Regions from separate parts of the Streptomyces sp. NPDC102360 genome, predicted to be linked through region 1. Evidence: predicted binding sites of a transcription regulator. Region 1 holds the regulator's gene; the other holds the start of a gene.
What was found. Region 1 encodes HrcA, which represses chaperone genes, less so after heat shock. Its sites were predicted from a motif close to TTNGCACTCNGNNNNNCNGAGTGCNAA; they were not measured.
Positions count from the first base shown of each region.

Region 1 (7,239 bases):
CGAAACGTTCGTGATGGGCACCGGGGACACGCTCCTCGGCGTCACCGACGGGGTGACGGAGCGGCGCCGCGGGGCCCTCCAGTTCGACGACGGGGACGGACTCGCGCAGGCGCTCGCCGGGTGCGCGGGCCTGACGGCGCCGCTGCTCGCGGAGCGGATCCGGCGGCTCGTGCACGCCTTCGGGGACAGCCCGCCGGACGACGACCTGGCGCTGCTGGTGCTCCAGGCGCAGTGAGGGGGAGGGTCCTTCTGACGGATCAGGCTGGATGCGGGAGGCCGCACCTTTCGGCTCCGCAAGCGGGGTCTGGTGCGTGCAGCTGCAAGGCGGAGGAGGGCGTCAACGCGGAGCGTTGGCAACCGACGACAACGCAGCAGATGTGCGTGCCAGGGCCCGCGACTCCAGCAAGATCCGTCAGAAGGACCCTAGGGCGGGTGCGCTCAGGAGTTTCCGCGAGGCGGGACAATGGGGGCATGCCTTCCGCACTTCCCGATGGTGAGCCCGTGCCCGACGACGGTTCGCTGCCCGCGTCCGCCCTCGCCGGGGCCGGATCCCGACCCCTCGGCTTCTACCTGCACGTCCCGTACTGCGCCACGCGCTGCGGCTACTGCGACTTCAACACGTACACGGCCACCGAGCTGCGTGGCACGGGCGGCGTGCTCGCGTCCCGTGACAACTACGCGCAGACGCTGGTGGAGGAGGTGCGCCTCGCGCGGAAGGTCCTGGGCGACGACCCGCGCCCGGTCCGCACCGTCTTCGTCGGAGGCGGCACGCCCACGCTGCTGCCCGCCGCCGATCTCGTACGGATGATGGGGTCGATCCGCGACGAGTTCGGGCTCGCGGACGACGCGGAGATCACGACCGAGGCGAACCCGGAGTCGGTGGACCCGGCGTACCTGGCGGAGCTGCGGGCAGGCGGCTTCAACCGGATCTCGTTCGGCATGCAGAGCGCCCGGCAGCACGTCCTGAAGGTGCTCGACCGTACGCATACGCCGGGGCGGCCCGAGGCATGCGTGGCGGAGGCGCGGGCGGCCGGGTTCGACCACGTGAACCTCGACCTCATCTACGGCACGCCGGGCGAGACGGACGAGGACTGGCGGGCCACGCTGGACGCGGCGCTCGGGGCGGGGCCCGACCACATCAGCGCGTACGCGCTGATCGTCGAGGAGGGCACGCAGCTCGCGCGGCGGATCCGGCGCGGCGAGGTCCCCATGACCGACGACGACGTGCACGCGGACCGCTATCTGATCGCCGATGAGGTGCTGGGCGCGGCCGGATTCGACTGGTACGAGGTGTCGAACTGGGCGACGTCCGAGGCCGGGCGCTGCCTCCACAACGAGCTGTACTGGCGCGGGGCCGACTGGTGGGGGGCCGGGCCCGGCGCGCACTCGCACGTCGGCGGGGTGCGGTGGTGGAACGTCAAGCATCCGGGGGCGTACGCGGCGGCGCTCGCGGGTGGGCGGTCGCCCGGGGCCGGGCGGGAGATCCTCGCGGAGGAGGACCGCCGGGTCGAGCGGATCCTTCTTGAGCTACGGCTCCGTGACGGCTGTCCGTTGGAGCTGCTTCGGGCGGATGGGCTCGCGGCAGCGCGGGGCGCTCTGCGGGACGGGTTGCTGGAACCGGGGCCGTTCGCGGCGGGTCGTGCGGTGCTGACGCTGCGGGGCCGTTTGCTGGCCGACGCGGTCGTCCGTGACCTGGTCGACTGACCCCACGCCACGGGGCTCCGCCCCGGACCCCGCTGCTCAATCGCCGCAGGGGCTAATAACAGCCCCGCCGGCGTTTGAGGCGCGGGGTCCGGGGCGGAGCCCCGTGGGTTAGGCCGCGGGGGCCGTCACGAAGTCGATCAGTTCTTCGACGCGGCCCAGGAGTGCCGGTTCCAGGTCCTTGTAGGAGTGGACCCGCGACAGGATGTGCTGCCAGGCCTCACCCGTGTTCGCCACCCGCCACCCGAGCGCTTGGCATACGCCCGTCTTCCAGTCCTGGCCGCGCGGCACCCGCGGCCACGCCTCGATGCCCACGGACGAGGGCTTCACCGCCTCCCAGATGTCGATGTAGGGGTGCCCCACGACCAGCGCGTGCTCACTCGTCACCGACTGCGCGATGCGCCACTCCTTCGAGCCCTGCACGAGGTGGTCCACCAGGACCCCGAGCCGCGCGTCCGGGCCCGGGGCGAATTCGGAGACGACCGCCGGGAGGTCGTCGACGCCTTCCAGGAACTCCACCGCCACGCCCTCGATGCGCAGGTCGTGGCCCCAGACCCGCTCGATGAGCTCGGCGTCGTGCTTGCCCTCCACGTAGATGCGGCCCGCCCGGGCCACCCGCGCGCGGGCCCCTGGAACCGCCACCGACCCGGACGCGCTCCGGGCGGGGCCCCTCGAAGCCGGCCCCGAGGGACGTACGAGCGTGACGACCTTGCCGTCGATCATGAAGCCGCGCGGCTCCATCGGGAACACCCGGAGCTTGCCGAAGCGGTCCTCCAGGGTCACCGTCGGCCCCTGCGCCGTCTTCTCGACCCGGATCACCGCTCCGCAGAAACCCGTGGTGACCTCCTCGACGACGAGGTCCGGTTCGGCCGGCACCTCGGGGGCCGGCTTGTTCCGCTTCCACGGGGGTGTCAGATCGGCAGAGTACTGGCGCATCCGAGGGACGATAAGAGAAGTCCCAGGCCCCCCGCTACGACACGCCGAAACGCGCCGCCAATGTGGCGCGCTGCGCACGGACGAACTCCGCATTCACCGTCGAACCGTGCCCCGGAACGTACACCGCGTCCGCGCCGCCCAGATCGATGAGCCGGTCGAGCGCCGCCGGCCAGTGGCCGGGCGCAGCGTCAGGACCCGCCTGCGGTTCGCCCGACTCCTCCACCAGGTCGCCGCAGAAGACGATCTCCGGTCCGGAAGGGCTGCCGGGGACCAGGACCGCCAGGTCGTGGCCCGTGTGCGCGGGACCGATGTTCGCGAGCAGCACCGTCAGACCGCCGCCCAGGTCGAGCGTCCACTCGCCGCACACCCGGTGCGGCGGGGTGACGAGGATGTCGACCGCCTCGGCCGCCGCGTCCGGGTCGATACCGTGCCGCACGGCGTCGGCGCGCAGCCCCTCGGCACCGCGCTCGAAGAGGACGTCGATGCCCACCGCCCCGTACACCTCGACACCCGCGAACGCGGCCGTACCGAGCACATGGTCGAAGTGCGGGTGGGTCAGTGCGACATGGGTCACTCTCCGGTGCGCACCGAGGAGCGCGCGGGCGTCGGCGCGCAGCCGGACGCCTTCACGGAGTGAGGATCCGGTGTCGATCAAGAGCGCCGCATCTTCACCCACGACGAGGCCGCTCGTGCAGTCGAGCCCCGGCAACCGCACCCGCCCCACATTCGGCGCGATCCCCTCCCACCCCACCGACGCCCAATCGATACCCTGCGCGAACTCCATACCTCGAAGCTAGCGCTCTTGCCGGGCCCGTACCCACCGGCCGTACACTGAGCCGGGGACGATTGGCACTCGCCGACAGGGAGTGCCAAAGCAGGATGATCGCAGCGACTGTTTCTGGAGGTGTGCGCCGATGCTCAACGAACGCAGGCTCGAAGTGCTGCGCGCCATCGTCCAGGACTATGTCGGCACCGAGGAGCCCGTCGGCTCCAAGGCGCTCACCGAGCGGCACCAGCTCGGGGTCTCGCCGGCGACGGTGCGCAACGACATGGCAGCCCTGGAGGACGAGGGGTTCATCGCCCAGCCGCACACCAGCGCCGGGCGCATCCCCACCGACAAGGGCTACCGCCTCTTCGTCGACAAGCTCACCGCCGTGAAGCCGATGGCCGGTCCCGAGCGGCGCGCCGTGCAGAACTTCCTGGACGGCGCGGTCGATCTGGACGATGTCGTGGGCCGGACCGTGCGGCTGCTCGCGCAGCTCACCCGGCAGGTGGCGATCGTCCAGTACCCGTCCCTGACCCGGTCCACGGTGCGCCATGTCGAGCTGCTGTCGCTCGCGCCCGCCCGTCTGATGCTCGTACTGATCACGGACACCGGGCGCGTGGAGCAGCGGATGATCGACTGCCCGGCGCCGTTCGGCGAATCGTCCCTTGCGGACCTGCGGGCCCGGCTGAACAGCCGCGTCGCGGGCCGCCGGTTCGCCGACGTACCGCAGCTGGTGCAGGACCTGCCGGAGGCCTTCGGGCAGGAGGACCGCGGCACGGTCTCGACGGTGCTCTCCACTCTTCTGGAGACGCTCGTCGAGGAGTCCGAGGAGCGGCTGATGATCGGCGGAACCGCCAATCTCACTCGCTTCGGACATGATTTTCCCCTCACCATCCGGCCCGTTCTGGAAGCCTTGGAGGAGCAGGTCGTGCTCCTCAAGCTCCTTGGCGAGCTGGGAGATTCGGGCATGGCCGTACGGATCGGTCACGAGAACGCCCATGAGGGACTCAACTCCACATCCGTGGTGTCGGTCGGCTACGGTTCGGGCGGCGAGGCAGTGGCCAAGCTCGGCGTGGTCGGCCCGACCCGCATGGATTACCCGGGAACGATGGGAGCAGTACGCGCAGTGGCACGTTACGTCGGACAGATCCTGGCGGAGTCGTAAGTGGCCACGGACTACTACGCCGTACTCGGCGTGCGCCGCGACGCTTCCCAGGACGAAATCAAGAAGGCCTTCCGAAGGCTGGCGCGTGAGCTTCACCCGGATGTGAATCCGGACCCGAAGACTCAGGAGCGCTTCAAGGAGATCAACGCCGCCTACGAGGTGCTCTCCGACCCGCAGAAGAAGCAGGTCTACGACCTCGGGGGCGACCCCCTGTCGCAGGCCGGCGGAGGCGGTGGGGCCGGTGGCTTCGGCGCCGGTGGGTTCGGGAACTTCTCGGACATCATGGATGCCTTCTTCGGCACGGCGTCGCAGCGGGGACCCCGGTCCCGTACGCGCCGTGGCCAGGACGCCATGATCCGGCTCGAGGTCGAGCTGGACGAGGCCGCCTTCGGCACCACCAAGGACATCCAGGTCGACACGGCTGTGGTCTGTACGACCTGCAGCGGTGAGGGCGCCGCGCCCGGCACCTCCGCGCAGACCTGCGACATGTGTCGCGGGCGCGGTGAGGTCTCGCAGGTGACGCGGTCCTTCCTCGGCCAGGTCATGACCTCGCGGCCGTGCCCGCAGTGTCAGGGCTTCGGGACCGTCGTCCCGACGCCGTGCCCGGAGTGCGCCGGTGACGGCCGCATCCGGTCGCGTCGCACCCTGACGGTGAAGATCCCGGCCGGTGTGGACAACGGCACGCGGATCCAGCTCGCGGGCGAGGGCGAGGTCGGCCCCGGCGGTGGTCCCGCCGGTGACCTCTACGTGGAGATCCACGAGCTCCCGCACCCGACCTTCCAGCGGCGCGGCGACGATCTGCACTGCACGGTCACCATCCCGATGACGGCGGCGGCCCTCGGCACGAAGGTGCCGCTGGAGACGCTGGACGGCACGGAGGAGATCGACATCCGGCCGGGCACGCAGTCCGGTCAGTCGGTTCCGCTGCACGGGTTCGGTGTCACGCATCTGCGGGGCGGTGGCCGTGGTGACCTCATCGTGCATGTCGAGGTCATGACGCCGCAGAAGTTGGATCCGGAGCAGGAGAGGGTGCTCAGGGAGCTAGCGAAGCTGCGTGGCGAGGAGCGGCCCACGGGGCAGTTCCAGCCGGGTCAGCAGGGCCTCTTCTCCCGCTTGAAGGACGCGTTCAACGGCCGTTGAGCCACCCGTTCGTCACGGTCACGGGGCTCCGCCCCGGACCCCGCGCCTCAAACGCCGGCGGGGCTATTTATAGCCCCGCTCTTATGACGAGAGCCAGCGGGGTCCGGGGCGGAGCCCCGTGACGTCGATTCGGCCGCCCGGAGGGGACGTGGCACGATGCGGGCATGTCCTCCGCACTGACCGATCTCTGCCCCCTCCCGATCGTGCAGGCCCCCATGGCGGGCGGCGCTTCGCAACCCGCCCTGGTCGCCTCCGTGGCCGACGCCGGCGGGCTCGGGTTTCTCGCCGCCGGGTACAAAACGGCCGACGGGATGTACGAGGAGATCAAACAGGTGCGGGCGCTGACCGGCAGGCCCTTCGGCGTCAACCTCTTCATGCCGCAGACCGAGCACGCCGACCCGGCGGCCGTCGAGGTCTACCGCAACCAGCTCGCGGGCGAGGCCACCTGGTACCGCACCCCGCTCGGCGAGACCGACAGCTGTGGCGACGACGGCTACGACGCCAAGCTCGCGATCCTCGTCGACGACCCCGTCCCGCTGGTCACCTTCACCTTCGGCTGCCCGCGGCTCGCGGTCGTCCAGGCGCTGCAGCGCGTCGGCACGAAGGTCGGCGTCACCGTCACCACCGTGGAGGAGGCGCAGGCCGCGCAGGAGGCAGGCGCCGACCTGGTGTGCGTACAGGGGATCGAGGCCGGCGGGCACCAGGGCACGCACCGGGACAACCCCGAGGCCGACGGGAGCGGGGTCGGGCTCCTTGCGCTGATCGCGCAGGTGCGCGAGGCCGCCCGGCTGCCGATCATCGCCGCCGGCGGAATCATGCGCGGCGCGCAGATCGCCGCGGTGCTCGCGGCCGGCGCCGACCTCGCGCAGCTCGGCACCGCGTTCCTGGTCACCCCGGAGTCCGGAGCGCCGGAGCCGCACAAGCAGGCCATGACCAATCCGCTGTTCAACCGGACCGAACTGACGCGTGCCTTCTCCGGACGGCCCGCGCGCGGACTCGTCAACCGGTTCATGCGCGAACACGGCCCCTACGCCCCGGCCGCGTACCCGCAGGTCCACCACATGACGTCGCCGCTGCGCAAGGCCGCCGCCAAGGCCGGCGACCCGCAGGGCATGGCGCTGTGGGCGGGGCAGGGGCACCGGCTCGCGCGGGAACTTCCGGCAGGGCAGCTCGTGGAGGTGCTCGCCGCCGAACTCGACGCCGCCCGGGCCGCGTTGACGCAGCCGGGCGCCGCCCGATGACCGCTCCGGTATTCGTCGTCGAGGGGGCCGTACCCGGCGACCGCGCGTATGTGCTCGACGGGCCCGAGGGGCGCCATGCCGTCTCCGTGAAGCGGCTGCGGGCCGGGGAGACGGTGACCCTCACCGACGGGCTCGGCTCGTGGTGCGAGGCCGTCGTCACCGGCAGCGAGGGCAAGGACCGGCTCGAAGTGGCGGCGGGGCCCGTACACGTCGAGGCCGACGAGCAGCCCCGGATCACCGTCGTACAGGCGCTGCCCAAGGGCGACCGGGGCGAACTCGCCGTGGAGACC
Region 1 covers NZ_JBIWLG010000012.1:126,329-133,567, forward strand. The annotation lists gene ACIRHA_RS34805 (SpoIIE family protein phosphatase) at 1-235, shown strand, start outside; gene hemW (radical SAM family heme chaperone HemW) at 472-1,704, shown strand; gene ACIRHA_RS34815 (DUF3097 domain-containing protein) at 1,813-2,637, opposite strand; gene ACIRHA_RS34820 (MBL fold metallo-hydrolase) at 2,672-3,421, opposite strand; gene hrcA (heat-inducible transcriptional repressor HrcA) at 3,552-4,568, shown strand; gene dnaJ (molecular chaperone DnaJ) at 4,569-5,708, shown strand; gene ACIRHA_RS34835 (nitronate monooxygenase) at 5,873-6,949, shown strand; gene ACIRHA_RS34840 (16S rRNA (uracil(1498)-N(3))-methyltransferase) at 6,946-7,239, shown strand, end outside.

Region 2 (7,239 bases), on a different contig from region 1:
CTGCCGCGGTTGCTCGCGGCGGCGGACACGCTGCACCCGGAGGCCGTGCGGCAGGCGCGGGAGTACGTGGAGAAGGAGAAGCAGGGGGCTTAAGGCCGCCGCCCGGCAGGCTGGCCGTCTGCCGCACCGGCATCTCGGCGCATCGCCGTTTTGCCGTCTCGGGGAAAACCCTGGCGGGGTACGGGGGTTGAGGTCGGGGACGGGTCCGGGAGCGTCCCCGATGCGGGCCGCCACCGGTCGGCGGAACGCTCGGGGCATGACCCGGAAACCGCGTATGCAGCGCGTACTCGTCGTGCTCGGCTCGCTCGTCGCCGTCCTCGCCCTCGCGATCGGCGGTGGCGTGCTGTGGCTGTGGAGCGACGCAAAGGTGAGCACCGTCGGCAAGGCGGAGTTCCGCAACGAGCTCGCGGTGCCACCGCTCGCACCGTCGCGCATCGACAAGAAAGACGGCGCCCGCGTCTTCGACCTGCGGATGCGGGAAGGGAAGAAGTCCTTCCAGCCGGGGCGGACGACGGACACGTGGGGCTTCAACGGGGACTACCTCGGGCCGACGCTGCGCGCGCAGCGCGGCGAGAAGGTCAGGGTCCGTGTCCACAACGGGCTGGGCGAGGCCTCCACCGTGCACTGGCACGGCATGCATCTGCCCGCCCGGATGGACGGCGGGCCGCACCAGATGGTCGAGCCGGGCGGTACCTGGACGCCCCGGTGGACCGTCGGCCAGCCCGCGGCCACGCTCTGGTACCACCCGCATCCGCACGGGAGGACGGAGCGGCACGTGCAGCGGGGGCTCGCCGGGATGTTCCTCGTGGACGACGAGAAGAGCGCGCGGCTCGCGCTGCCGAAGACGTATGGGGTCGACGATCTGCCGGTGATCGTGCAAGACGTGACCTTCGACGGGGCGAAGTTCGACCACGGGCACGAGATGATGCGGTCCGTCGGCTTCCTCGGGGACCGGACCATGGTGAACGGCACCCTCGCCCCCTACAAGGTCGTACGGGACGAGCGGGTCCGGCTGCGGCTGCTGAACGCCTCGACCGCGCGGACGTACGACTTCGGGTTCTCGGACGGGCGGGACATCGCGCTCGTCGGGACGGACGGCGGGCTCCTCGAGCGGCCCGCCAGGACGGACCGGGTGCGGTTGTCGCCGGGTGAGCGGGCCGAGGTCGTGGTGCGGATGGAGCCCGGGGAGCGTGCCGTGCTGCGCAGCTTCCCGCAGGACGGCTACGGGGGCGCGTGGCAGACCCGGTTCAGCGGCGGGGACGACGCGTTCGACGTACTCCAGTTGCGGGCCGCCGAGCACTTGCGCCCCTCCCCCGAACTTCCTTCCGCTCTGGGCGAGTTGGAGCTTCCGGAGGCGGGTGACGCGGTGCGTTCGCGCCACTTCGACCTCAAGACGAGCGGGATCAACGGGCGCGCGATGGAGATGGGCCGCATCGACGACACCGTCACCCGCGGCACCACCGAGGTGTGGACGGTGCGCAACAACAACGGCATGCCGCACAACTTCCATGTCCACGACGTGCAGTTCCGGGTGGTGGAGGTCAACGGGAAGAAGCCGCCCGCCGCGTTGCGCGGACGCAAGGACACCGTGCTCCTGCCGAGCGGGACGACGATGAAGCTGGCGCTGCGGTTCGACGGCGGGCCCGAGTTCGCCGACCCCGAGGTCCCGTTCATGTACCACTGCCATCTCCTTGCCCATGAGGACCGCGGGATGATGGGCCAGTTCGTGGTCGTCGACAAGGGACAGGCGGCACGTCCGCAGGTGGGGGCGGGCCCGGGTGCCCACGGGCACCACTGACGCGTCACTACCCTTGATCCATGACTACGGCACTGATCACGGGATCCACTGCGGGCATCGGCGCCGCGTTCGCACGGCGGCTCGCCGCCGACGGACACAACCTGGTGCTCGTCGCGCGCGACACCAAGCGGCTGCACGAGCAGGCGACAGAGCTGCACGACCGGCACGGCATCGAGGCCGAGGTACTCACCGCCGACCTGGCCACGGACGACGGGATCGCGGCGGTCGAGGCGCGCCTTACGGACCGTAGGGCGGCGGTCGACCTGCTCGTCAACAACGCCGGGTTCGGCAACAAGGGGCAGTACCTGGAAGTCCCGATGGCCGATGAGCTGACGATGCTGAAGGTGCACTGCGAGGCGGTGCTGCGGCTGACGTCGGCGGCCGCGGGGGCGATGCGGGAGCGCGGGCGCGGCGGCGTGGTGAACGTGGCGTCGGTGGCGGCCTTCGTGCCCCGCGGCACGTACGGGGCCTCGAAGGCGTGGGTCGTGCAGTTCACGCAGGGCGCGGCGAAGGATCTCGCGGGCAGCGGGGTGCGGTTGATGGCGCTGTGCCCCGGCTTCGTCCGTACGGAGTTCCATGAGCGGGCCGGGATGGGCACGGGCAACATTCCGAGGTGGATGTGGCTCGACGCGGACAAGTTGGTGGCGGCGGCGCTGGGCGATCTGGCTCGCGGCAAGTCGTTGTCGATCCCGGACCCGCGGTACAAGGCGCTCATGGGTGTGGTGAAGGTGACGCCGCGAGCCATCCTGGGCGGAGTCACGTCGCGCACGGGGCGCAAGTACGGCCCCCAGTAACGGTCGTCCGTCCCCACGTCACGGGGCTCCGCCCCGGACCCCGCGCCTCAAACGCCGGCGGGGCTTGATGGGCAAAGGCCGAGGCCCGGCTCCCCGCGACGGGGAGCCGGGCCTCGGTCGGCGGCCGCCGGAGCGGCAGCGAATCAGTGCGAGTGACCGTGCCCGTGGCCGGCGGCCTCGGGCTCCTCCTCGGCCGGCTTCTCGACGACCAGGGTCTCGGTCGTGAGCAGCAGGGCGGCGATGGAGGCGGCGTTCTCCAGGGCGGAGCGCGTGACCTTGACCGGGTCGATGACGCCGGCCTTGACCAGGTCGACGTACTCGCCGGTCGCGGCGTTGTAGCCGTGGCCCTTGTCGAGCTCCTTGACCTTGGAGACGATCACGTAGCCCTCCTGGCCGGCGTTCTCGCCGATCCAGCGGAGCGGCTCGACGACGGCGCGGCGGACGACGGCGACGCCGGTGGCCTCGTCGCCCTCCTTGCCGAGGGAGTCGTCGAGGACCTTGGAGGCGTGCACCAGAGCGGAGCCACCACCGGAGACGATGCCCTCCTCGACCGCGGCGCGGGTCGCGGAGATGGCGTCCTCCAGACGGTGCTTCTTCTCCTTGAGCTCGACCTCGGTGGCCGCACCGACGCGGATGACGCAGACGCCGCCGGCCAGCTTGGCCAGGCGCTCCTGCAGCTTCTCGCGGTCCCAGTCCGAGTCCGTGTTCTCGATCTCGGCCTTGATCTGCGCGACGCGGCCCTGCACGTCCTCGGACTTGCCGCCACCGTCGACGATGGTGGTGTCGTCCTTGGTGATGGTCACGCGGCGCGCGGAGCCGAGCACCTCGAGACCGGCCTGGTCGAGCTTGAGGCCGACCTCCTCGGCGATGACGGTGGCACCGGTGAGGGTGGCCATGTCCTGCAGCATCGCCTTGCGGCGGTCACCGAAGCCGGGGGCCTTCACGGCCACGGCGTTGAACGTGCCGCGGATCTTGTTCACGACCAGGGTCGACAGGGCCTCGCCCTCGACGTCCTCGGCGATGATCAGGAGCGGCTTGGAGCCACCGTTCTGGATGACCTTCTCCAGGAGCGGGAGCATGTCCTGGATCGAGCCGATCTTGCCCTGGTGGATCAGGATGTACGGGTCGTCGAGGACGGCCTCCATACGCTCCTGGTCGGTGACGAAGTACGGGGACAGGTAGCCCTTGTCGAAGGCCATGCCCTCGGTGAAGTCGAGCTCCAGGCCGAAGGTGTTGGACTCCTCGACGGTGATGACACCGTCCTTGCCGACCTTGTCCATCGCCTCGGCGATGAGCTCGCCGACCTGGTTGTCCTGGGCGGACAGACCGGCGACGGCGGCGATGTCGGACTTCTCGTCGATCGGGCGGGCGGTCGCGAGGAGGTCCTCGGACACGGCCTTGACCGCGGCGTCGATGCCCTTCTTCAGGGCGGCCGGGGAGGCGCCGGCGGCGACGTTGCGCAGGCCTTCCTTGACCAGGGCCTGGGCCAGCACGGTGGCGGTGGTCGTACCGTCACCCGCGATGTCGTTGGTCTTGGTCGCCACCTCCTTCACCAGCTGCGCGCCGAGGTTCTCGTACGGGTCCTCGACCTCTACCTCACGGGCGATCGTGACGCCGTCGTTGGTGATGGTCGGGGCGCCGAACTTCTTGTCGATGACGACGTTGCGACCCTTGGGGCCGATCGTCACCTTGACCGTGTCGGCAAGCTTGTTGACGCCGCGCTCGAGGGCGCGACGGGCGTCCTCGTCGAACTTCAGGATCTTCGCCATGGAGCTGAATCAGTCCTCTCGAAACGAACCGCGCCCCTCGCACCCGGCATTCTCAGCGGGGGCCAGGGGCGCGGTTCAAAGCATTCTGCTTCGGTGAAGCCGGGAAGGCTTGGGTGAATTACTTCTCGACGATCGCGAGCACGTCGCGAGCCGAGAGGACGAGGTACTCGTCGCCGTTGTACTTCACCTCGGTGCCGCCGTACTTGCTGTAGAGCACGACATCGCCGACCTTGACGTCGAGCGGAAGGCGCTCGCCGTTCTCGAAGCGGCCCGGGCCCACGGCGAGGACGGCGCCCTCCTGGGGCTTCTCCTTCGCGGTGTCCGGAATGACCAGGCCAGAGGCCGTGGTCTGCTCGGCGTCGAGCGGCTGGACCACAATGCGGTCCTCAAGCGGCTTGATGGCAACCTTGGAGCTGGTGGTCGTCACGATCCGGTCTCCCCCTTCGGAGATCTCACGGGGTTAACAGTCTGGGGTGGCGACCAGGTGGATCCGTCGTCGCGGGTGCCGGACCTGCCCGTCGCTGTTGGCACTCTCCACTGGTGAGTGCCAGAAGCGAGACTATGACCGCGATTAGCACTCGGTCAAGCGGACTGCTAATCGACTCCGTCGCGGGTCACCCGGATCACCGGGCTCACCAGGTCACAGGTAGTCCTCCAGCCTCCCGACCGTGAGCCCCGCCTGCCGTACGCGGTCCAGCAGCCGGCCGGCCGCCTCGTGCCGCATCCCGTGGACCGGAAGGATGTCGCCGGGCCGCGGGTCGCCCCGCGGCTCGCGCCACACGACGATCGCGTCGACCGCGCACGCGCCCGCCGCCCGCAGGGTGTTCCCGTCGTACGCGCCCGAAGGCGGGTGGAAGAGGCGGGGCGCCGTGCCGAAGCGGGCCTCGATGCGGTCGCGCTGACCGCAGATCTCGGCGTGCTGCTCCACGTATCCGAGGCCGGGCAGGAGGGCGTGGGTGAGGGTGCGGTTCTGCACCTGGGCGCCCAGGGACGCGCCTCCGGCGCCCGCGGCACCTGCGGCACCCGCGGCACCCGCGGCACCCGCGAGGAAGAGCGAGACCGGGACGCGCCGCTCACGGAACAGGCCGACGGCCCCCGGGTCCCGCCCGACCCCGGCCCCAGTCCCGGCTCCGGTCCCGGCTCCGTCCCCGTCCTCACCCCCGGCCCCGCCCTCGTACGCCAGGAAGACCACCTTGTCGTGGGTGGGGACGCGGGAGACGACCGGCGGGACCGTCCGCTGCGGGCCGTTCCGCGCCCCGGCCGCCGCCCGCTCGCCCGGGGCGGCCTCCCCCGCGCATCCGGCCAGCACTGCTGCGGCCAGGGCGCAGCCGAGCAGCCGCGCCCACGGCCCGCGCCGTGTCACAGGTAGTCCTCCAGGCGCGCCACCGCGTAGCCCCTGTCGGTGAGGTACTTCATGAGGTTCCGGATCATGTCGGGCATCGTGCCCTTCCAGTCCTTCCGGCCCCTGAAGTGCGTGAGCAGGATGTCGCCCGGATGGATGCTGCGGTCCCACTCGCGGTAGTCCATGCGGTCCACGAACGCCTCGGCGTTCCAGATCGGGGCGTACTCGATGCCGCAGGCCTTGGCGGCGCGCAGGGTGTCCCGGTTGTAGTCGCCGAAGGGCGGGCGGAAGAGCGTGGGCCGTTCGCCGTACTTCTTCTCGATGACGTTCTGCATGCCGCAGATCTCGCGCTTCTGGCGGGCGTACGAGAGGGCGGGCAGGAACGGGTGGGTCAGGGTGTGGTTGTTGAGGGTGACGCCGCGGGCCTGCATCTTCTTGAAGTAGCCGTATCCGGGCCTGACTTCGGAGTCGGTCAGGAACGCCGTGTACGGGATCCGCAGCTCGCTCATCATCTTCAGGAACCGCGGGTCCTTCTCGGCCCCGTCGTCGATGGTGAGGAAGACGACCTTGTCCTTGGTCGGGATCGACGTGAACACGGGCGGCAGGCCGAGTTCCTTCTGGCCGTCGACCTCGAAGCCCTTGCGCGCCTCGATGGCCGGCCTCTTCGCGGGCGCGGGCGCGGGCGGCGCGGTCAGCGGCACGTCCGCGAGGCCCCAGCGCTTGCTCGCCGCGACGAGCGCGGCCCGCTGGGCGCGCAGTTTCGCCGCGTACGAGTCGAGGGCCCGGGCGGGAGGCGCCTGGAGGCCCTTGTGCGCCTGCTGACCGGGGGCCGGTTGCACCGGATCGGGGCCGCCGCCGGTCGCGCATCCTGTGGCGAGGGCGGAGGTGGCGAGCAGCGCGCCCAGGAGACGGACACAGCGTCTCTTCCTGACCAACTTTCGGACGCTTTCTCCGTTTTGTCGTACTAGTTGCATGGCGCCGGATCCTGGCAGCTCGCGGGCCCGTTCCCGGGCCGACACCGCCGCCTGGCGTGCACCGTCGCCCGCCTGGCCCACAATGGACCGGGTGAGCTCCTCCCCTTCGCCCGACGCCTTCTCCGACCTCCTGACCCCCGAGGGCCTGGCCCTGCTCGACGAACTCCGGGATCACGATCCGGCCCAGGAGCTCGCCCTCGCCACGAGGCTGCGCCGCGAGCACCCCGCCGAGCTCGTCTCGGCCGCGCTCGCCCAGGCGCGGCTGCGGCAGCGGGCGGTCGCGAAGTTCGGGGCCGAGGACGCGGGCCGGATGTACTTCACGCCGAACGGGGTCGAGCAGGCGACGCGGACGAGCGTGGCGGCGTACCGGGCCGGCGCCTTCGAGCGGCTGGGCGTGCGCTCCGTCGCCGACCTGTGCTGCGGCATCGGCGGCGACGCGATCGCGCTCGCCCGCGCGGGGATCCGGGTGCTTGCCGTCGACCGGGATCCGCTGACGTGCGCGGTGGCGCGGGCGAACGCGGAGGCGCTCGGTCTCGCCGGGCTCATCGAGGTGCGCGAGGCG
Region 2 covers NZ_JBIWLG010000009.1:142,517-149,755, forward strand. The annotation lists gene ACIRHA_RS30155 (MOSC domain-containing protein) at 1-93, shown strand, start outside; gene ACIRHA_RS30160 (multicopper oxidase family protein) at 257-1,798, shown strand; gene ACIRHA_RS30165 (SDR family NAD(P)-dependent oxidoreductase) at 1,819-2,592, shown strand; gene groL (chaperonin GroEL) at 2,736-4,361, opposite strand; gene groES (co-chaperone GroES) at 4,480-4,788, opposite strand; gene ACIRHA_RS30180 (polysaccharide deacetylase family protein) at 5,002-5,724, opposite strand; gene ACIRHA_RS30185 (polysaccharide deacetylase family protein) at 5,721-6,677, opposite strand; gene ACIRHA_RS30190 (methyltransferase domain-containing protein) at 6,760-7,239, shown strand, end outside.
Region 2: a site for HrcA is predicted at 4,933-4,959, ahead of groES (co-chaperone GroES). Genes of this name have one in related genera too.